One region of the Enterobacter sp. K510 genome, then DNA from elsewhere that is predicted to be linked to it. Evidence: predicted binding sites of a transcription regulator. Region 1 holds the regulator's gene; each other region holds the start of a gene.
The links. Region 1 encodes PurR, which represses purine synthesis genes. Its sites were predicted from a motif close to CANGCAAACGTTTGCNTG; they were not measured.
Positions count from the first base shown of each region.

Region 2: a site for PurR is predicted at 2,624-2,641, ahead of carA (glutamine-hydrolyzing carbamoyl-phosphate synthase small subunit). Genes of this name have one in related genera too.
Region 3: a site for PurR is predicted at 4,258-4,275, ahead of ACQUTD_RS07150 (nucleoside-specific channel-forming protein Tsx). Genes of this name have one in related genera too.

Region 1 is NZ_JBNRLQ010000004.1:310,076-317,430, forward strand. Features, by position in the region: gene punC (purine nucleoside transporter PunC) at 39-1,223, opposite strand; gene punR (DNA-binding transcriptional activator PunR) at 1,337-2,248, shown strand; gene purR (HTH-type transcriptional repressor PurR) at 2,265-3,290, opposite strand; gene cydH (cytochrome bd-I oxidase subunit CydH) at 3,585-3,677, shown strand; gene ACQUTD_RS09335 (MFS transporter) at 3,850-5,016, shown strand; gene ACQUTD_RS09340 (NlpC/P60 family protein) at 5,071-5,913, opposite strand; gene grxD (monothiol glutaredoxin 4) at 6,242-6,589, shown strand; gene rnt (ribonuclease T) at 6,626-7,282, opposite strand.
Region 2 is NZ_JBNRLQ010000006.1:199,322-206,676, reverse strand. Features, by position in the region: gene ACQUTD_RS12460 (fructose-specific PTS transporter subunit EIIC) at 1-227, opposite strand, end outside; gene ACQUTD_RS12455 (Mal regulon transcriptional regulator MalI) at 441-1,448, shown strand; gene dapB (4-hydroxy-tetrahydrodipicolinate reductase) at 1,585-2,406, shown strand; gene carA (glutamine-hydrolyzing carbamoyl-phosphate synthase small subunit) at 2,861-4,009, shown strand; gene carB (carbamoyl-phosphate synthase large subunit) at 4,028-7,252, shown strand.
Region 3 is NZ_JBNRLQ010000003.1:360,968-368,322, reverse strand. Features, by position in the region: gene yajC (preprotein translocase subunit YajC) at 1-267, shown strand, start outside; gene secD (protein translocase subunit SecD) at 295-2,142, shown strand; gene secF (protein translocase subunit SecF) at 2,153-3,124, shown strand; gene ACQUTD_RS07150 (nucleoside-specific channel-forming protein Tsx) at 3,242-4,120, opposite strand; gene ACQUTD_RS07145 (SadB/YajI family lipoprotein) at 4,392-4,934, opposite strand; gene nrdR (transcriptional regulator NrdR) at 5,089-5,538, shown strand; gene ribD (bifunctional diaminohydroxyphosphoribosylaminopyrimidine deaminase/5-amino-6-(5-phosphoribosylamino)uracil reductase RibD) at 5,543-6,646, shown strand; gene ribH (6,7-dimethyl-8-ribityllumazine synthase) at 6,733-7,203, shown strand; gene nusB (transcription antitermination factor NusB) at 7,226-7,355, shown strand, end outside.

The sequences.
Region 1 (7,355 bases):
AACCTAATCACTGGTTTGTAACATAGTTGCCCGGTGAACTATGCAGAGGCGGTTTCAGCATCCGCGTCTGTTACACCATGACGCTGCATCCGGTAACCGGCAGCGGCCAGTAATACGGTGATCAGCATTACGCTGGTGGTGGTCAACAGCGGCGTGCCGATAAGCGCGGACACCACCAGACTGGCAAGGAAACAGAGCCCCAGTTGCAGGGTATTTTGCAGCGCCGCCGCACGTCCGGTCGCCTGCGGGAACGGGCGCAGCGCCTGGGCCACCACAATGGGATAAATGGCGCCGTTCGCCATTGCCATCACGCAGAAGGGCACCAGCAGCGCAGTGAGGGATTGACCCGCCACCAGCCCGGCTATCCAGGTACCCGCCACGCTCAGACCGTAGAACACCAGCAGCCACGGCAGTAACTTTTTACCCTGCCACTTTTGCAGCGCTGCGCGGCATCCATAGCCGCCGATCAGAAAGGCGATGGTTTGCGGCACATAGCTCAGGCCAATGGCCGCCGGGCCGTAGCCCATTTCGCTGAGGATAAAGGGCGAGCCGGTCAGCCAGGCGAAGAAGCTGGCGGAGCAGGCGGCGTAGATCAGCACGTTACCGCGGTAATCCCGGGAACGGAGCAGGGTGGCAAAGGTCAGCGGCACGTCGCTGCTGGTGGTTTTTTTTACCACCGGCTTCAGGCGCAGCGCGGGCAGCATCAGCACCAGCGTAATGACAAACAGCGTCATAAAAATCATTTGCCAGGAAAAATGCGCGAGGATCCAGCTGCCCAGCAGCGGCGCAAGGGCCGGAGAGAGACCCACCAGCGGCATAATGGTGGCGAAGATACGATTAGTGCGGTGTGCCGGATAGTGATCCGTCACCAGCGCCTGCCAGGTGACGGCGGCGGCGCAGACGCCGATCGCCTGGATAAAACGCAGCACCAGCAGCCAGGTGGCGTCGCGCACCCACAGCATGCCCAGACAGCCGACGGCAAAGAGCGCCAGACCGCTTAACAGCACCGGGCGGCGACCATAAGTATCGGACAGCGGACCCCACGCCAGTTGCGCAACCGCAAATCCGGCTAAAAACAGACTCAGGCTGGCGCTGACAGCAGCCGCCGGGGTTTGAAGATCATTCTGAATAACGGCGAAGGCGGGTAAATACATATCTGTAGCCAGAAAGCCCAGTACGCTTAACCCCGCCAGCCAGACTAAAAATCCTTTTCCAGGTTTCATGTCACGTTCTCTTGTTTTGGCAGGTGAGCAGAGCGGCAGAGTGTAGGGAGTGCAATGACGGTTGTGAAACGCTAATATTTGCACATTGCATTCAAAAAATTTGCAGGCAGAACATGTGGTCAGAATATTCACTGGAAGTGGTTGATGCGGTGGCACGAACCGGCAGCTTCAGCGCCGCCGCGCAGGAACTCCACCGGGTCCCATCGGCGGTGAGCTATACGGTGCGGCAGCTGGAAGAGTGGCTGGCGGTGCCACTGTTCGAGCGCCGTCACCGTGACGTGGTGCTTACTCCCGCCGGACGCTGGTTTTTAAAGGAAGGGCGATCTGTTATCAAAAAAATGCAGATCACCCGTCAGCAGTGTCAGCAGATCGCCAACGGCTGGCGGGGGCAGTTATCCATCGCGGTGGACAATATCGTTAAGCCCGAACGTAGCAGGCAAATGATCGTCGATTTCTACCGCCACTTTCAGGATGTGGAGCTGATCGTCTTTCAGGAAGTATTCAACGGCGTGTGGGACGCGCTGGCGGATGGCCGCGTGGAACTGGCGATTGGCGCGACCCAGGCGGTGCCGGTGGGCGGGCGCTACGCCTTCCGGGATATGGGGAAATTGAGCTGGAAGTGCGTGGTATCCCGTGAACACCCGCTGGCGGCGATGGACGGGCCGCTGAGCGATGACACCTTGCGCAACTGGCCGTCGCTGGTGCGCGAGGACACCTCCCGCTCGCTGCCCAAGCGTATTACCTGGCTGCTGGATAACCAGCGGCGCATCATCGCGCCCGATTGGGAATCCTCGGCGGCCTGTTTGTCGGCGGGATTGTGTATCGGCATGGTACCGGCGCATTTTGCCAGGCCCTGGCTTGATCGCGGAGAGTGGGTGGCGCTGCCGCTTGAAAATCCCTTCCCGGATGCCGCCTGTTGCCTGACGTGGCAGCAAAAGGATAATTCGCCCGCCTTAAGCTGGCTGCTGGATTATTTAGGAGACAGCGAGACGCTGAATAAAGAGTGGTTGCGGGAGCCAGAGTGACTGGCTCCCGGCAGGCTTAGCGGCGATAGTCGCGGAACGGGCCGTCGGCGACCGAGCGGCGTTCGATGAGACGCGGGTGCACCTCAATGGATTGCGACTCTTCACGCTTGCTGACGATCCTGTCCATCAGCATATTGAAGGCCGTTTCGCCCAGCGAGTCTTTCGGCTGGTGAATGGTGGTCAGCGCCGGGGTGAAGAAACGGGCGTTGCGCACGTTGTCATAACCAATCAGCGACACGTCCTGCGGCACGCGCAGACCCATTTCATCAGCCCCGCAGAGCGCGCCCATCGCCATCACGTCGCCGCCGCAGAAGACTGCGGTCGGACGATGCGGCTGGGAGAGGATCTGCTGCATGGCGCGGTAGCCGGATTCCGGCTCAAAGTCGCCCTGCACGATCCAGTTTTCCGGCACCTTAATCAGCGCTTCTTCCATCGCTTTCATAAAGCCCGCCAGACGGCCCGCGCCGGTGTTACGCTCAAGCGGGCCCGGAATGACGCCGATTTCACGGTGGCCGCGTTCGATCAGATACCGGCCCGCCATATAGCCGCCTTCAAAGGCGTTATCGATCACCGAATCGGTAAAGTCCGCTTTCGCTTCGCCCCAGTCCATCACCACCATCGGGATATGACGGTACTCTTCCAGCATGCGCAACAGCGGGTCCGGGTATTCAGAACACATCACCATCAGGCCGTCGACGCGCTTTTGCGCCATCATCGACAGATAAGCGCGCTGCTTTTCAAGATTGTTCCAGGCGTTGCCGAGGATCAGGGTATAGCCCTTCTGGAAGCAGTTTTTCTCAACAGCTTCAATGATTTCGGCAAAGTAGGGCGCTTCGCTGCTGGTCGCCAGCAAGCCAATCGACTTGGTATGGTTAACCTTCAGACTGCGCGCCACCGCGCTCGGGGAATAATGCAGCTCTTTGATAGCTGCCCACACCGCGTTGCGCGTTTCTTCCGCAACAAAACGGGTTTTGTTAATAACATGTGATACGGTTGTAGTGGAAACGTTTGCGCGTTTCGCTACATCTTTAATTGTTGCCATTAGATCTCACTCCAGACCATATCTTAAGCTCCTGATACTGCTACAGGTAAACGTTTGCCTTAAAAAACCCTTCGCGCAACATTTTCAGGTTGCGATACGCCGGGAAAACAACACAGGACGTCAGGAGGGGTCAGTGGCCGGTACGCGAATAAATTTAGCGTGGAATTCTGGCTGATCTTGATGAAAAGGGGAAGCCTAAAAATGGTTATCAATCTAAAACAGAGAAGATTTTTGCGTTTAACTGTGCAAAAATGAGCAATCTCACTTTTTGTGGGGGTTAACAAAGGAGAAAAAATGATGGATAGCAATCTGAAGTATTCGCTGTTTACTACCGTAATCGTGCTCAGCCTGATCGTTGCTGGCGCAATGACTGCCGCTTTTAATTGATCCAGAGCAGGGAGAGCGCTCTCCCTCTCTTTTTCATTCCCGCCGATTGTTATCAAATTTGCAATAATCTTTTGTCACTTCATTAACTTCTGTTTTTTTGTGATTAATGTCATGCTTTTGACTTCACCGCGAGGCGCTCTGTACGCCATCGCATTACTGGAGTCATGTAATAATGAAGATAAATTTTCCCCTGCTGTCACTGGCAATCGGGGCTTTTGGGATAGGTACAACTGAATTTTCACCCATGGGATTGCTGCCGGTAATCGCCCGTGGCGTTGACGTCTCGATCCCTGCCGCCGGCATGCTGATCAGCGCCTATGCGATCGGCGTGATGGTGGGCGCCCCCCTGATGACGCTGCTGCTGTCGCACCGCGCCCGCCGTAACGCGCTGATCTTCCTGATGGCGATTTTCACCCTCGGTAATGTACTGTCGGCCATTGCACCGGATTACACCACGCTGCTGCTGTCGCGCATTATCACCAGTCTTAACCACGGCGCCTTCTTTGGCCTGGGGTCAGTGGTGGCCGCAAGCGTGGTACCGAAACATAAACAGGCCAGCGCCGTGGCGACCATGTTTATGGGACTGACCATCGCCAATATCGGCGGCGTTCCTGCGGCCACCTGGCTTGGGGAAACCATCGGCTGGCGGATGTCCTTCCTCGCCACCGCAGGTCTTGGCGTGGTGTCGATGTTAAGCCTGTTCTTCTCCCTGCCGAAGGGCAGCGCGGGCGTGCGTCCGGATGTGCGCCAGGAGCTGGCGGTGCTGATGCGCCCGCAGGTTTTATCGGCGCTGCTGACCACCGTGCTGGGCGCCGGGGCGATGTTCACTCTCTATACCTACATCTCGCCGGTGTTGCAGGAGCTTAATCACGCGACGCCGTTCTTTGTCACCGCGATGCTGGTGCTGATCGGCGTGGGCTTCTCGCTGGGCAATTACCTGGGCGGTAAGTTTGCCGATCGTTCCGTCAGCGGCACGCTGAAAGGCTTTCTGTTGCTGCTGATGGTGATCATGCTGGCGATCCCGCTGCTGGTGAAAAGCGATATCGGCGCGGCCGTGGCGATGGTGGTGTGGGGTGCCGCAACGTTCGCGGTGGTGCCGCCATTGCAGATGCGCGTGATGCGTGTCGCTCATGAAGCGCCGGGGCTGTCTTCGTCCGTGAATATCGGCGCTTTTAACCTCGGCAATGCGCTGGGCGCGGCGGCAGGCGGCGCGGTGATCTCCGCAGGATTAGGCTACGCCGTCGTGCCGGTGATGGGCGCTGTTATTGCGGCGCTCGCGCTGCTGCTGGTGCTGTTTTCCGGTCGCGCCGATGCCCGCCGGGAATGCGTGGCGAACTGATCGTTACTGAGTAAAAAAGAAAAACACCCTGCGCAGTCCGGCAGGGTGTTTTTTTTAGCGGACGTTTTTCGGCGTCATCACCCGGCGCGCGCCCACATAATGACGCTGCCAGTAATCTTCGCTAAGGGAAGTGATTTGAATATCCTGACCACTGCGCGGCGACTGGATGAATTTGCCATTGCCAACGTAGACGCCCACGTGATCGGCGGTGCCGCGACCCTGCGTGCGGAAGAACACCAGATCGCCCCGTTCCAGCTCGCCCGGGTTGACCGGCGAGGCATCACGCAGGTGATACATTTCATTGGCGGTGCGCGGGATGCGGAACTTCACCAGATCTTTATAGGCGTAATACACCAGCCCGCTGCAATCGAAGCCGGTACGCGGCGAGGTGCCGCCCCAGTGATAGGGTTTGCCGATCTGATTCATTAATGTCGATAACGCCGCCGTCTGGGCCTTTTTAATGCGCACTTTATGCGCGTCTGCCAGGGTAACCGGCTTGCTGCTTTTCACTTTCACGCAGTGCTGCTTGCGGCCTTTGCGGGTGGTGCACTTTTCCGTAAAGGTAACGGCGGCAATTTTCCCCGGGCTGGATTTGCTTTTGCGTGAGGCGAGGCTGCTGGTTTTAGTACCGGATGAGACGCGTTTTGTTCTGCTGGAGGTTTTTTGACTGGCGGATCTGCTGGATGCTTTTTTAGCTATTTTTTTACTGCTGCCACTGCTTTTCTTTGTTGTCTTTTGGGTCGTGCTTTGCTTCTTACGGTCGCTGGTTTTCGCCAGATGCGTTTTTTGCACGGCAGAGGGCCGCGCCTGTTCAGACGCCTGGCTTAATGGCGCAAACGTCAGCGAAGCAAAAACCAAAGCACAGAGCGTGATCGAGACTTTATTTATCCGCGCCACTGAGCAATCCCCTGATTCGGGCAGGCATGAAATCATGCGTGCGTGTGATTTTCAAAACTCGTCGATTCTAAAGCATAAAATGCTAAAAAGGTAAGAGCCTTTTTGCATCCTTGCGCTGTTTCGTTAACAAGCGCAAAAAAAAGCAGCAATTCAGGGAAGGAAACGGTTAAGGCATGAGCGAATCGTTTCGCGCAAACTGATATTCTTAAGGCATCTTTATCCGACAGACGATAATATAACGCGTGGTGAACAAAATGTTATTTTCCGTGGGTTGTCTGAACCGCTACAATAAGACGACTGTCGTAGAAGAAGTTAAGGAAGCAAGACAATGAGCGAGACCATCGAAAAAATCCAGCGTCAAATCGCTGAAAACCCGATCCTGCTGTACATGAAAGGTTCCCCTAAGCTGCCAAGCTGCGGCTTCTCTGCCCAGGCAGTTCAGGCGCTTTCCGCCTGTGGCGAACGCTTTGCTTATGTAGATATTCTGCAGAACCCGGACATCCGCGCCGAGCTGCCGAAATACGCCAACTGGCCGACCTTCCCGCAGCTGTGGGTGGATGGCGAGCTGGTAGGCGGCTGCGACATCATCATTGAGATGTACCAGCGCGGAGAACTTCAGCCGCTGATCAAAGAAACCGCTGCGAAGTACAAAACCGAAGAGCCGGGCGCTGAATAAGCGCAGGCAATAAAAAAGCACCCTAGGGTGCTTTTTTTATGGCTGATTTTCGTCGCCAGGCATCGCCATCGGCCAGCCGCCCAGCCGCTTCCAGCGGTTAACGATCTCGCAGAACAGCAGTGCTGTTTGCTCAGTATCGTAGAGGGCAGAGTGGGCCTGGGTGCTGTCGAAATCCAGCCCCGCGGCGGCGCAGGCTTTGGAAAGTACCGTCTGTCCCAGCGCCAGACCGCTCAGTGAGGCGGTGTCAAAGGTGACAAACGGATGGAAGGGGTTGCGTTTCAGCGAGGCGCGCGCGGCGGCGGCCATCATAAAGCTGTGATCGAAGGTCGCATTGTGGGCCACCATGATCGCGCGGCTACAGCCGCTGTCTTTAATGCCTTTGCGCACCATTTTGAAAATCGCATGCAGCGCATCGTGCTCACTGATCGCCCCGCGCAGCGGGTTAGCAGGATCGATACCGTTGAACGCCAGCGCTTCAGGCTGCAGATTTGCCCCTTCGAACGGCTCAACGTGAAAATGCAGCGTGCTGTCCGGCATCAGCCAGCCCTCATCGTCCATTTTTAAGGTAATGGCGGCAACTTCGAGCAGCGCATCGGTTTTGGCGTTAAACCCGGCGGTTTCCACATCAATAACAACAGGGTAAAAACCACGAAAACGGCCGCACAGACCGGTGAGTTGAGCGTTATCGGACATCAGGATCTCTTAAGACGGAAAATTGCAGCGCGCATTATGACAAATTTTACGCAAGGATTATACCGCGCAGAAA
Region 2 (7,355 bases), on a different contig from region 1:
GGGCGGGCGACCACGGCAGATTTGCCGTGAGGAATGGCAACGCCCTGTTCAAAGCCGGTTTCCGACAGCTTCTCCCGCTGCCAGACCGCCTCCAGAAACGCCGCCTTATCGCTGACTTTGCCTTCGTCATACAGGCGCTGGCAAAGCTGATCCAGAATGGTCGCGCGATCGCGCCACGGCTGATCCAGCAGGATCAAGCGTTCAGATGTGATGCTGCGTAGTGACATAACCCCTCCCCATAAATGACATCCGTGCCTGCTGCGCGGGTGGTTTTTAATCAGGTTAATCGATTAACTTTAAAAATGAAGGCTGGTTAACGCGATTAACCCGGCAGAATCCACATTAAGACACCGGTTACCGCCAGGAATGTGAGGACTATCACCGGACAAAAGCCTCTGCTATGGTTATTCGATTAACCTTCACAGGATGAGGAGCAGGCAATGGCGACGATCACGCTGGCGCAGGTGGCGGCAAGGGCAGGGGTATCAACGGCGACCGTGTCAATGGTGCTGCGTAACCGCGGGCGTATTTCCCCGTCCACGCGGCAGCGGGTGCTGAAAGCGCTGGATGAGTCCGGCTATGTCTATAACCAGACGGCGGCCAACCTGCGTAACCGCAGCAGTAATCAGGTCGGACTGCTGCTGCACGACATCACCAATCCCTTTTATGGCGAAATGACCGCAGGCTTAAGTCACGAAATGGAGCGCCACGATCTGCTGCTGTTTCTGGCGAACAGCGAGGAGTCCGGCGAGCGGCAGCAAAAATTTGTCGATTCCCTGATGCGCAATAACGCCTGCGGCATGGTGCTGTGCGCCGCACGGGAAACGCCGTCGTCATTCTTTGACGCCCTTAAGCGCCGTAACATTCCGGCGATCATGGTGGTGCGACCGGCAAGCGATCCGCAGTTTGATTTTGTCGGCACCGATAATTTTCTTGGCACGCAAATGGCGACCCGTCACCTGCTCGGCCTCGGGCACCGTCATATCGCCTTTATCGGCGGCAGCGCCAGCTCCGGTACCCGGGCGCAGCGCATCGGCGGCTTTACCAGCACGTTGCTTGAGAAGGGCATTTCGCCGGAACCGGCCTGGCTGGTGACCTCGCAGGCCAGCCAGAGCGATGGGGCGCGCGTGGCGCAGGCGCTGCTGACGCAGTACCCGCAGATCACCGCAGCGGTCTGCTATCAGGATATTGTGGCCCTCGGCGTGATGCAGGCGCTGCGAAAAATGGGCCGCGAAGTGGGGCGTGACTTTGCGCTGGTGGGCTTTGACGATATTACTGAAGCCGCGCTGGTGCAGCCTGCGCTCACCACCGTATCGGTGGCGGCGAAAGAGATTGGCCGTAAAGCCGGGGAGCTGCTGTACAGTCGCATTCAGGGCAATGATGAGCCGCCCCAGCGCATTATTTTACCGCCCGCGCTGGTGGTCAGGGAGTCCTGCGGCTTTCGCTGATCATCATGCCTTTTACTGATATTTTTCGGCGTATATCATTAAATTCTAATATCGACGTTTTTGGCTGGTCGCCCCGCGCGGGGCTGGTTACTCTGAAAACGTTTTTTCAGCATTTCATTAACAAAAGAGTACAACTATGCAAGAGGCAAACATCCGCGTGGCCATCGCGGGAGCCGGTGGCCGTATGGGTCGCCAGCTGATCCAGGCGGCACTGGCAATGGAAGGCGTGGCGCTCGGCGCGGCCCTTGAGCGCGACGGATCGTCGCTGCTCGGCAGCGATGCGGGTGAACTGGCGGGCGCGGGCAAAACCGGCGTTACCGTGCAGAGCGATCTTGAGGCCGTGAAAGACGATTTTGATGTCTTTATCGATTTTACCCGCCCGGAAGGCACGCTGGCGCATCTGGCCTTCTGCCGCGAGCACGGCAAGGGCATGGTGATTGGCACCACCGGCTTTGACGACGCGGGCAAAGCGGCCATCAGCGAGGCCGCACGGGACATCGCTATCGTCTTTGCGGCGAACTTCAGCGTCGGCGTGAACGTGATGCTTAAGCTGCTGGAGAAGGCCGCCAAAGTGATGGGCGATTACACCGACATCGAAATTATCGAAGCGCATCATCGCCACAAAGTGGATGCGCCATCAGGCACGGCACTGGCAATGGGCGAAGCCATTGCTCAGGCGATGGATAAAGATCTGAAGGCGTGCGCGGTGTACAGCCGTGAAGGGTACACCGGTGAACGCGTGCCGGGCAGCATCGGTTTTGCCACCGTGCGCGCAGGCGACATCGTGGGTGAACATACGGCGATGTTCGCCGATATCGGCGAGCGCATTGAAATTACGCACAAAGCCTCCAGCCGGATGACCTTTGCCAATGGTGCGGTTCGCTCGGCATTGTGGCTAAAATCTAAGCAAAACGGTCTTTTTGATATGCGTGATGTGCTGGATCTCAACAATTTATAGCTATTATTACCTCTCGTGATGTGGTTGTGGTAATCATAATTAATTGATTACATGGGGCAATATTTTATTGCCCCTTTATTTTTGCTCTTCATTGATATTTTTCTATTAAACCTCTAAAAGTTGCAATCTTCTTCGGTTTATTTGTTTCTGTAATGTAAATTTTGACCATCTGGTCCGGTTTTGCAGGGTGCCAGACAAATATTTCCAGTTTTCTAACCGCGCAAGCGTTTTCCTGCCTGATATAGCTGATCTTTTCACTGCCTTTGCCTTCTGTGGTTTGTCAGAGGCGCAAAAACATAAATAAAAATGGTCAATCGGGTAGACTTTTGTCTCACCTGTCTCTAGAATGCCGCCGTTTGCCGAAAATTCGCGGGTAAGCAGATTTGCATTGATTCACGGGCTCATTATGAATTAATATGCAAATAAAGTGAGTGAATATTCTCTGGAGGGTGTTTTGATTAAGTCAGCGCTATTGGTTCTGGAAGACGGAACCCAGTTTTACGGTCGGGCCATAGGGGCAACAGGTTCGGCGGTTGGGGAAGTCGTTTTCAATACTTCAATGACCGGTTATCAAGAAATCCTCACTGATCCTTCCTACTCCCGCCAAATCGTTACTCTTACTTATCCTCATATCGGTAATGTCGGCACCAATGCTGCTGACGAAGAATCCTCTCAGGTACATGCGCAAGGCCTCGTCATCCGTGACCTGCCGCTGATTGCCAGCAACTACCGCAATCAGGAAGATCTCTCCTCTTATCTGAAACGCCATAACATCGTGGCGATTGCCGATATCGATACCCGTAAGCTGACGCGTCTGCTGCGTGAGAAAGGGGCGCAAAACGGCTGCATTATCGCCGGTGATAATCCGGACGCAGCGCTGGCGCTGGAAAAAGCGAAAGCCTTCCCGGGTCTTAACGGTATGGATTTGGCGAAAGTCGTGTCCACCCAGGAGAGCTACAGCTGGACGCAGGGGAGCTGGACGCTTGAAGGCGAGCTGCCCGAAGCCCGCGCCGAAAGCGAGCTGCCGTTCCACGTGGTGGCCTACGACTACGGCGCGAAGCGCAACATTCTGCGCATGCTGGTGGATCGCGGCTGCCGTCTGACGGTTGTCCCGGCGCAAACCCCGGCGGAAGAGGTGCTGAAAATGAACCCGGACGGCATCTTCCTCTCCAACGGTCCCGGCGACCCGGCACCGTGCGATTACGCCATTGAGGCGATTAAAACGTTTCTCGACACCGATATTCCGGTGTTCGGTATCTGCCTCGGCCATCAGCTGCTGGCGCTGGCCAGCGGTGCCAAAACCGTGAAGATGAAATTCGGTCACCACGGCGGTAACCACCCGGTGAAAGACGTGGAAAACAACGTGGTGATGATCACCGCCCAGAACCACGGTTTTGCGGTGGACGAGTCCACCATGCCGTCAACCCTGCGCGTGACCCACAAGTCGCTGTTCGACGGCACGCTACAGGGCATCCATCGTAACGATAAACCGGCGTTCAGCTTCCAGGGCCACCCGGAAGCCAGCCCCGGCCCGCACGATGCCGCGCCGCTGTTCGACCACTTTATTGAACTGATCAAGACTTACCGTTCTGTCGCCAAATAATCAGGAGCCATAAAAGCCATGCCAAAACGTACAGACATAAAAAGCATCCTGATCCTTGGCGCTGGCCCGATTGTTATCGGCCAGGCCTGTGAGTTCGACTATTCCGGCGCGCAGGCGTGTAAAGCGCTGCGTGAAGAGGGTTACCGCGTTATTCTGGTGAACTCTAACCCGGCCACCATCATGACCGACCCGGAAATGGCCGATGCCACCTATATTGAGCCTATCCACTGGGAAGTGGTGCGCAAAATCATCGAAAAAGAGCGTCCGGACGCGGTGCTGCCAACCATGGGCGGCCAGACGGCGCTGAACTGCGCGCTGGAGCTGGAACGTCAGGGCGTACTGGAAGAATTCGGCGTGACCATGATTGGCGCGACCGCCGACGCCATTGATAAAGCCGAAGACCGCCGCCGTTTCGACATCGCCATGAAGAAAATCGGCCTCGATACCGCCCGCTCCGGCATTGCGCACAATATGGAAGAAGCGCTGGCGGTTGCCGCTGACGTGGGTTATCCGTGCATTATTCGTCCGTCCTTTACCATGGGCGGCACCGGCGGCGGTATCGCTTACAACCGCGAAGAGTTTGAAGAAATCTGCTCCCGCGGCCTCGACCTCTCGCCGACCAAAGAGCTGCTGATCGATGAATCGCTGATTGGCTGGAAAGAGTACGAAATGGAAGTGGTGCGTGATAAGAACGACAACTGCATCATCGTCTGCTCCATCGAAAACTTCGATGCCATGGGCATCCACACCGGCGACTCCATCACCGTTGCGCCAGCGCAGACCCTGACCGACAAAGAGTATCAGATCATGCGTAACGCCTCGATGGCGGTGCTGCGTGAAATCGGCGTCGAAACCGGCGGCTCTAACGTCCAGTTCTCGGTGAACCCGAAAAACGGTCGCCTGATTGTTATCGAAATGAACCCGCGCGTTTCCCGCTCCTCGGCGCTGGCCTCGAAAGCCACCGGCTTCCCGATTGCTAAAGTGGCGGCGAAACTGGCGGTAGGTTACACGCTGGACGAACTGATGAACGACATCACCGGTGGCCGTACTCCGGCCTCGTTCGAGCCGTCCATCGACTATGTTGTCACCAAGATCCCACGCTTTAACTTCGAAAAATTCGTCGGCGCTAACGACCGCCTGACCACGCAGATGAAATCCGTCGGCGAAGTGATGGCGATTGGCCGCACCCAGCAGGAGTCGCTGCAAAAAGCGCTGCGCGGTCTGGAAGTGGGCGCGACTGGCTTTGACCCGAAAGTGAGCCTTGACGATCCGGAAGCGCTGACCAAAATCCGCCGTGAACTGAAAGACGCAGGCGCCGAGCGTATCTGGTATATCGCCGACGCCTTCCGCGCCGGGCTGTCCGTCGACGGCGTGTTCAACCTGACCAACATCGACCGCTGGTTCCTGGTGCAGATTGAAGAGCTGGTGCGTCTGGAGGAGAAAGTCGCGGAAGTGGGCATTAACGGCCTCGACGCGGATTTCCTGCGTACCCTGAAGCGTAAAGGCTTTGCCGATGCGCGTCTGGCAACCCTGGCGGGCGTGCGCGAAGCCGAAGTGCGTAAGCTGCGTGAGCAGTACAACCTGCACCCGGTTTACAAGCGCGTGGATACCTGTGCGGCGGAGTTCTCCACCGACACCGCGTACATGTACTCCACCTATGAAGAAGAGTGCGAATCGAACCCGAATCCGGATCGCGAAAAAATCATGGTGCTGGGCGGCGGGCCGAACCGTATCGGTCAGGGCATTGAGTTTGACTACTGCTGCGTACATGCCTCGCTGGCGCTGCGCGAAGATGGTTATGAAACCATTATGGTGAACTGTAACCCGGAAACCGTCTCCACCGATTACGACACCTCCGACCGTCTGTACTTTGAGCCGGTAACGCTGGAAGACGTGCTGGAAATCGTGCGTATCGAGAAGCCGAAAGGCGTGATTGTGCAGTACGGCGGCCAGACCCCGCTGAAACTGGCGCGTGCGCTTGAAGCCGCCGGTGTACCGGTTATCGGCACCAGCCCGGATGCCATCGACCGCGCCGAAGACCGCGAACGTTTCCAGCAGGCGGTGGATCGTCTGAAGCTGAAGCAACCGGCGAATGCGACCGTGACGGCCATCGAAATGGCGGTCGAGAAAGCGAAAGAGATTGGCTACCCGCTGGTGGTGCGCCCGTCCTACGTGCTCGGCGGCCGCGCGATGGAAATCGTTTATGACGAAGTGGATCTGCGTCGCTACTTTATGACCGCCGTCAGCGTCTCCAACGATGCGCCGGTGCTGCTGGACCGCTTCCTGGACGATGCAGTGGAAGTGGACGTTGACGCCATCTGCGACGGCGAAATGGTGCTGATTGGCGGCATCATGGAGCACATCGAACAGGCTGGCGTGCACTCCGGCGACTCCGCCTGCTCTCTGCCAGCCTACACGCTGAGCCAGGAGATCCAGGACGTGATGCGCCAGCAGGTGCAGAAGCTGGCCTTCGAGTTGCAGGTGCGCGGCCTGATGAACGTGCAGTTTGCGGTGAAAGACAACGAAGTCTACCTGATTGAAGTGAACCCGCGTGCGGCGCGTACCGTGCCGTTCGTCTCCAAAGCCACCGGCGTGCCGCTGGCGAAAGTGGCAGCGCGCGTGATGGCAGGTAAATCGCTGGCCGAGCAGGGCGTGACCAAAGAGATCATCCCGCCGTACTACTCGGTGAAAGAAGTGGTGCTGCCGTTCAACAAGTTCCCGGGCGTTGACCCGCTGTTAGGGCCGGAAATGCGCTCTACCGGTGAAGTGATGGGCGTGGGGCGGACCTTTGCGGAAGCCTTTGCCAAAGCGCAGCTGGGCAGCAACTCGACCATGAAGAAAACCGGTCGCGCACTGCTGTCGGTGCGTGAAGGCGATAAAGAGCGCGTGGTGGATCTGGCGGCCAAACTGCTCAAGCAGGGCTTCGAGCTGGATGCCACCCACGGCACCGCGATTGTGCTGGGTGAAGCCGGAATCAACCCGCGTCTGGTGAACAAGGTGCATGAAGGCCGTCCGCACATTCAGGATCGTATCAAGAATGGCGAATACACCTACATCATCAACACCACCGCAGGCCGTCAGGCGATTGAAGATTCCAAACTCATCCGCCGCAGCGCGCTGCAATATAAAGTGCATTACGACACCACCCTGAACGGCGGCTTCGCCACCGCGATGGCGCTGAATGCCGATGCCACCGAGAAAGTGATTTCAGTGCAGGAAATGCACGCGCAGATCGGTAAGTAATATCTCTGCCCTGAGAAGCCCGGTGAGTGTACGCCCACCGGGCTTTTTTATTGGCTCAGCTGCAGGGGGAGATAAGTTTTTTAATAAACTTACATTTTTGTTG
Region 3 (7,355 bases), on a different contig from region 1:
TTGATCCTGATGCTGGTTGTATTTGGCCTGATCTTCTATTTCATGATCCTGCGCCCACAGCAAAAACGTACCAAAGAGCACAAGAATCTGATGAACTCCATCGCTAAAGGCGATGAAGTGCTGACCAACGGTGGCCTGGTGGGTCGCGTGACCAAAGTAGCGGAAACTGGCTACATTGCTATCGCCCTGAATGACACCACTGAAGTGGTTATCAAACGTGACTTCGTAGCTGCCGTTCTGCCGAAAGGCACGATGAAGGCGCTGTAATCTTTCGTTTTCCCAAAGGGAAGTGCCGTGTTAAACCGTTATCCTTTGTGGAAGTACATCATGCTGGTCGTCGTGATTATCGTCGGCCTGCTATACGCACTTCCCAACCTGTATGGTGAGGATCCGGCAGTTCAGATCACTGGTGCGCGCGGCGTCGCCGCCAGTGAGCAAACGCTGATCCAGGTCCAGAACACCTTAAAACAAGAAAAAATCACTGCTAAGTCTGTGGCACTGGAAGAGGGCGCTATTCTTGCGCGTTTCGACTCCACCGATACGCAGCTGCGCGCGCGTGAAGCGCTGCTCAGCCTGTTGGGTGACAAATATGTCGTGGCGCTGAACCTTGCACCTGCTACTCCGCGCTGGTTATCCTCCATCAAAGCAGAGCCGATGAAACTCGGTCTGGATCTGCGTGGTGGCGTGCACTTCCTGATGGAAGTGGATATGGACACCGCGCTCGGCAAACTGCAGGAACAAAATACCGACAGCCTGCGTAGCGATTTACGCGAAAAAGGCATTCCTTACACCAACGTGCGTAAGGAAGATAACTATGGCGTGAGCATTGTGTTCCGCGACAGCGCAGCGCGCGATCAGGCGATTACTTACCTGACTGCCCGTCACCGCGACATGGTGATCACCAGCCAGAGCGGCAACGCCCTGCGCGCGGTCATGACCGATGCGCGTCTGAGCGAAGCGCGTGAATATGCGGTACAGCAGAACATCAACATCCTGCGTAACCGTGTCAACCAACTGGGTGTCGCCGAGCCGCTGGTACAGCGTCAGGGCGCAGACCGCATCGTGGTTGAACTGCCGGGTATTCAGGACACCGCGCGTGCGAAGGAAATTCTTGGCGCAACCGCGACCCTCGAATTCCGTCTGGTGAACACCAACGTCGATCAGTCGGCGGCGGCGTCTGGCCGTGTACCGGGCGATTCAGAAGTGAAACAGATGCGCGAAGGCCAGCCGGTTGTGCTGTACAAACGCGTGATCCTGACCGGTGACCATATCACCGACTCCACTTCCAGCCAGGATGAGTACAACCAGCCGCAGGTTAACATCTCGCTCGACAGCGCAGGTGGTAACATCATGTCTAACTTCACCAAGGACAACATCGGCAAACCGATGGCGACCCTGTTTGTGGAGTACAAAGACAGCGGTAAAAAAGATGCGAACGGTCGTTCCGTACTGGTGAAACAGGAAGAGGTGATTAACGTCGCCAACATTCAGTCTCGCCTCGGCAACAGCTTCCGTATTACCGGCATCAATAATCCTAACGAAGCGCGTCAGCTGTCGCTGCTGCTGCGTGCGGGTGCGTTGATTGCGCCGATTCAGATCGTTGAAGAACGTACCATTGGCCCGACCTTAGGTATGCAGAACATCACCCAGGGTCTGGAAGCCTGTCTGGCGGGTCTGGCGGTCTCCATCATCTTCATGCTGTTCTTCTATAAGAAGTTTGGCCTGATCGCCACCACGGCACTGATCGCCAACCTGGTGCTGATTGTCGGCATCATGTCCCTGCTGCCAGGGGCGACGCTGACCATGCCGGGTATCGCGGGGATCGTCTTAACCCTTGCGGTAGCGGTGGATGCGAACGTACTGATAAACGAACGTATCAAAGAAGAGCTGAGCAACGGGCGTAGCGTCCAGCAGGCGATTGACGAAGGTTATCGCGGCGCGTTCAGCTCCATTTTTGACGCCAACGTCACGACGCTTATTAAGGTCATCATCCTGTATGCCGTAGGCACCGGGGCCATTAAAGGCTTCGCCATTACTACCGGTATCGGTGTGGCGACGTCAATGTTTACCGCGATCGTCGGCACCCGTGCCATCGTAAACCTGTTGTACGGCGGCAAACGCATCAACAAGCTGTCTATCTGAGGAGTGCGTTGTGGCACAGGAATATACTGTTGAACAATTGAACCACGGCCGTAGAGTCTGGGACTTTATGCGCTGGGATTACTGGGCCTTCGGTATCTCCGGTTTTCTGCTGATCCTGTCAATTATCATTATTGGCGTGAAAGGCTTTAACTGGGGTCTGGATTTTACCGGCGGTACGGTTATCGAAATCTCGCTGGAAAAACCGGCCGATATGGATCAGATGCGTGAAGCGCTGGAAAAAGCCGGCTTTGCCGATCCGCTGTTGCAGAACTTTGGCAGCAGTCGCGACATCATGGTGCGTATGCCGCCTGCCGAGGGTGAAACCGGTGGTCAGGTGCTGGGCAGCAAGGTCGTGAGCGTGATTAACGAAGCGACCAGCCAGAATGCCGCGGTGAAACGTATCGAGTTCGTCGGCCCGAGCGTGGGTGCGGACCTGGCGCAGACCGGTGCGATGGCGCTGATGGTAGCGCTGATTTCCATCCTGGTTTACGTCGGCTTCCGCTTTGAGTGGCGTCTGGCGGCCGGTGTGGTTATCGCGCTGGCGCACGACGTTATCATCACCATGGGCGTACTGTCGCTGTTCCATATCGAAGTGGATCTGACGATTGTCGCCTCGCTGATGTCGGTGATCGGTTACTCGCTGAACGACAGCATCGTGGTCTCGGACCGTATTCGTGAAAACTTCCGCAAGATCCGTCGCGGAACGCCGTACGAAATCTTTAACGTGTCCCTGACCCAGACGCTGCACAGGACGTTGATCACTTCAGGAACCACCTTAGTGGTGATCCTGATGCTCTACCTCTTTGGCGGCGCCATGCTGCAGGGCTTCTCACTGACCATGCTGATCGGTGTGTCCATCGGTACTGCATCGTCGATTTATGTCGCGTCAGCGCTGGCGCTGAAACTGGGCATGAAGCGTGAACACCTGCTGGTGCAGAAAGTCGAGAAAGAAGGCGCGGACCAACCGTCAATTCTGCCGTAAACCGACGCTCTGCGTTGAAAACCGCAGCCTCAGCGCTGCGGTTTTTTTTCGCCTGCGTTTTACGGGCAAAAAAAAGCCAGCGGTTAAGCTGGCTTTTCGATGGGGCTGACAGACAAATCAGAAGTTATAACCTGCCACCAGGTAACCACCCCAGCCGGTAGAGCGGACGTTTTCTTTCATCCATACCAGGTCTGCATCATCATTCCACTGACCGCCGTTGTGCCAGTAACGCGCTACTACCGAGTAGTGCCAGTGATCGTAGCTCAGGGACAGAATGTGGCTGGAGGCGATGGAGTCGTTGGTACGCTGCTTGATGCCGTTCATCGCATAGCTGCTCTTATCGCCCAGGTCCGAGCCCCAGTCAAAGTTGGTGAAGCCGATGTAGCTCAGGTTACCGCCCCACAGTTGGGTGATCGGCACGAAGTATTTCACTTTGAAACGGTAGCCGTCCCACTCGTTTTCGTTCTCCGCCAGGTAGTTCTGCCACTGGTATTTCGCATATACGTTCAGTGACAGGCTCATCGGCAGGCCGGTATCGATGTCGGTACCGAGACCCATGTACCAGGTGCTCTGACGGCCAGAGGCGTTGCGGCCCATGTCGTAGATGTAGTTGTTCGCGAAATACCACTCTTTGAACGGACCGAAGCTCAGATCGGCGCCGGTCAGCTTATCGATAGAGAAACGCGGTTCGATTTCCATAAACAGCGGCGAACCATGGTTCCAGATCCCGCGGGCATCGGTGTTACCACCGAAGAATACCGGCGCATCCAGGTAACCATAGAAATCAAACCAGTCTTTTTTGGCAAATGCTTCATATTCCAGGTAGGTATCGTTACGGATCTGCGGTCCAAAACGGGTGTGATAGCTGCCTACCACGTTCACGCTCTGGTGCCACCAGTCGGAAACGAACTCCGGCTTGTCATTTTCTGCCGCATTGACTGCGAATGAGGAGGAGAGAGCCAGTGCTGCACCGGCGACGAGTAATGTTTTTTTCATAGTTTAGCCACTGATTAGGTTCCCTTGCGGGAGCGAAAGAACGCGCGTATTGAGTTTCTAAATGTTTCGTATTTCAGCGAGCCTATTATAAGTATCCATGCTCACAAAAATATGTGTTGTTTCACATATCTATTACGCACGTAATCGATTGCGTTCACGTTTGCGTATATAAAACGCAGGGATTGTACTGAGATTCATCTGTCTTGCAAATATTTCGTGGAAAAAGGCGGGAAGGGAGGGAAAAGGGCGAGTGGCTCGCCCTTGAACAGGATCACTGATTGGTGGCGGGCTGAATATCGTGGACACGCACAAAGCCCAGCTGGTCCGGCGTGATGCCGTTAAGCTGCAGCGGCAGATCAACGTCGCTCGGCGCCAGGGTGCTGGCCGGGGCGTTAATCAGCTGGTTTTGCACGTTCACTTCCTGATAATCGTTGGTGGTGCCCTGGATCTGACCCCATTCCACCGTACCGCTAAACGCTGGCAGCGGATCGTTCGATTCGCCCTGAATGCGCAGCGTCACGCGCGTGCCGTTCGCATCAGGAGCGATGTTCACCAGCGACATCTTCAGCATACCGATCTGGCTGTGCAGAAGGGCAGGGGTATTCGCGCCAGGCAACAGGTAGACACCGCTGCTGGATTTGGCGTTCAGCGCATTTTGCTGGGTGATTTTCACCGTCTCCTGATTCAGCTTACTCATTTCTTTGTTAAGCGTGCTGACACTTTGATGCAACTGGCGGACTTCGCTCTGCTGCGCGCAGGCGCTGAGGGTAAACAGGCTGCCGACCAGCAAAATTTTCAGGTAACGTCTTGTCATCGTGTTGGTTTCCTTGCAAAGAGCATTGCCTGTAATAGTAGCCTGCACGAACCGGCTTGCCATCGATCCTTTATCTCAAAAGCGGTCTTGCCTTTGTTGTCACGGCAGATCAGGTTAAAATAGATTTCAGCTAATTTTAACGTCAGGACGCCGTATGCATTGCCCATTCTGTTTAGCCGTGGATACCAAAGTAATTGACTCCCGCCTGGTCGGTGAAGGGTCGTCCGTGCGCCGCCGCCGTCAGTGTCTGGTATGTAATGAACGCTTCACCACTTTTGAGGTGGCAGAACTGGTGATGCCGCGCGTGGTGAAAAGCAACGAGATCCGCGAGCCGTTTAACGAAGAAAAACTGCGTAACGGCATGCTGCGCGCGCTGGAAAAACGCCCGGTAAGCGCCGATGACGTTGAAATGGCGCTGAATCATATCAAATCCCAGCTGCGCGCCACCGGCGAGCGCGAAGTGCCGAGCAAAATGATCGGCAACCTGGTGATGGAGCAGCTGAAAAAGCTCGATAAAGTCGCCTATATCCGCTTCGCCTCGGTTTACCGCAGCTTCGAAGACATCCGCGAATTTGGCGAAGAGATCGCCCGCTTACAGGATTAAGCTCATGCACGATGAGATGTACATGGCGCGGGCGCTGAAACTGGCGCAGCGCGGTCGTTTTACCACCCATCCTAATCCCAACGTCGGCTGTGTGATTGTCAAAGACGGCGAGATTGTCGGCGAAGGCTATCACCAGCGGGCGGGCGAGCCCCATGCTGAAGTCCATGCCCTGCGTATGGCGGGCGAAAAGGCGCGTGGCGCCACCGCCTATGTCACCCTGGAACCCTGTAGCCATCACGGACGCACGCCACCCTGTTGCGAAGCTTTGATTAACGCGGGCGTGACTCGTGTAGTGGCGGCGATGCAGGACCCCAATCCGCAGGTTGCCGGGCGCGGCCTGTATCGCCTGCAACAGGCAGGCATTGAGGTCAGCCACGGGCTGATGATGAGCGAGGCGGAAAATCTTAACAAAGGTTTTCTGAAGCGTATGCGCACCGGGTTTCCTTACGTGCAGCTGAAGCTGGGCGCGTCGCTGGATGGCCGCACCGCCATGGCCAGCGGCGAAAGCCAGTGGATCACCTCACCGCAGGCAAGGCGCGATGTGCAACGTCTGCGCGCGCAGAGTCATGCTATCCTCACCAGCAGCGCGACGGTGCTGGCGGATAATCCGCAGCTTAACGTCCGTTGGGACGAACTCCCGGCGGACGTACAGGCGCAGTACCCGCAGGCGCAGTTACGCCAGCCGCTACGTATTGTGGTCGACAGCCAGAACCGCGTCACGCCGGAACACCGTCTGATCCAGCAGGCGGGTGAAACCTGGTTTGCCCGCACGCAGCAGGACTCGCGGTCGTGGCCGGACAACGTTCGCCACATCCAGGTGCCTGAACACAACGGCCATCCCGACCTGGTGCTGATGATGATGCTGCTGGGCCGCGAACAGGTTAACAGCATCTGGGTGGAAGCCGGGGCATCCCTTGCGGGCGCGCTGCTTCAGGCCGGGCTGGTGGACGAGCTGGTGGTGTACCTCGCCCCGAAACTTTTAGGCAGCGACGCCCGCGGTCTGTGCGTACTGCCGGGCCTTGAGGCATTAGCCGATGCGCCGCAGTTTACATTCAGTGAAATTCGTCAGGTTGGACCTGATATTTGCCTGCATTTGACCACTGCGTAATGCCCTCGTAAAAGGGAAGCAGTGCGCAAAGTATTATGATAAAATCCGCCCCCCTGCGGGGCCAAATGAACCCGTAAAGGAAGAGTATGAACATTATTGAAGCTACCGTTGCTGCCCCGGACGCTCGCGTCGCCATCACCATTGCGCGTTTCAACAACTTCATCAATGACAGCCTGCTGGACGGTGCTATCGACGCACTGAAGCGTATCGGTCAGGTTAAAGATGAAAACATCACCGTGGTTTGGGTTCCAGGTGCTTATGAGCTGCCGCTGGCGGCTGGCGCACTGGCAAAAACCGGTAAATATGATGCGATTATCGCGCTCGGCACGGTTATCCGTGGCGGTACCGCCCATTTCGAATATGTGGCGGGTGGCGCAAGCAATGGTCTGGCTCATGTCGCTGAACAGAGCGAAATCCCGGTAGCCTTTGGTGTGCTGACCACTGAAAGTATTGAACAAGCCATCGAACGCGCCGGTACCAAAGCCGGTAACAAAGGTGCAGAAGCTGCCCTTACCGCGCTTGAGATGATTAATGTATTGAAGGCCATCAAAGCCTGATTTTTTTGTAAGGGGAATTTCCGTGAAACCTGCTGCTCGTCGCCGCGCCCGTGAGTGTGCCGTCCAGGCGCTTTACTCCTGGCAGTTGTCCCAGAACGACATCGCCGATGTTGAATACCAGTTCCTGTCTGAACAGGATGTCAAAGATGTCG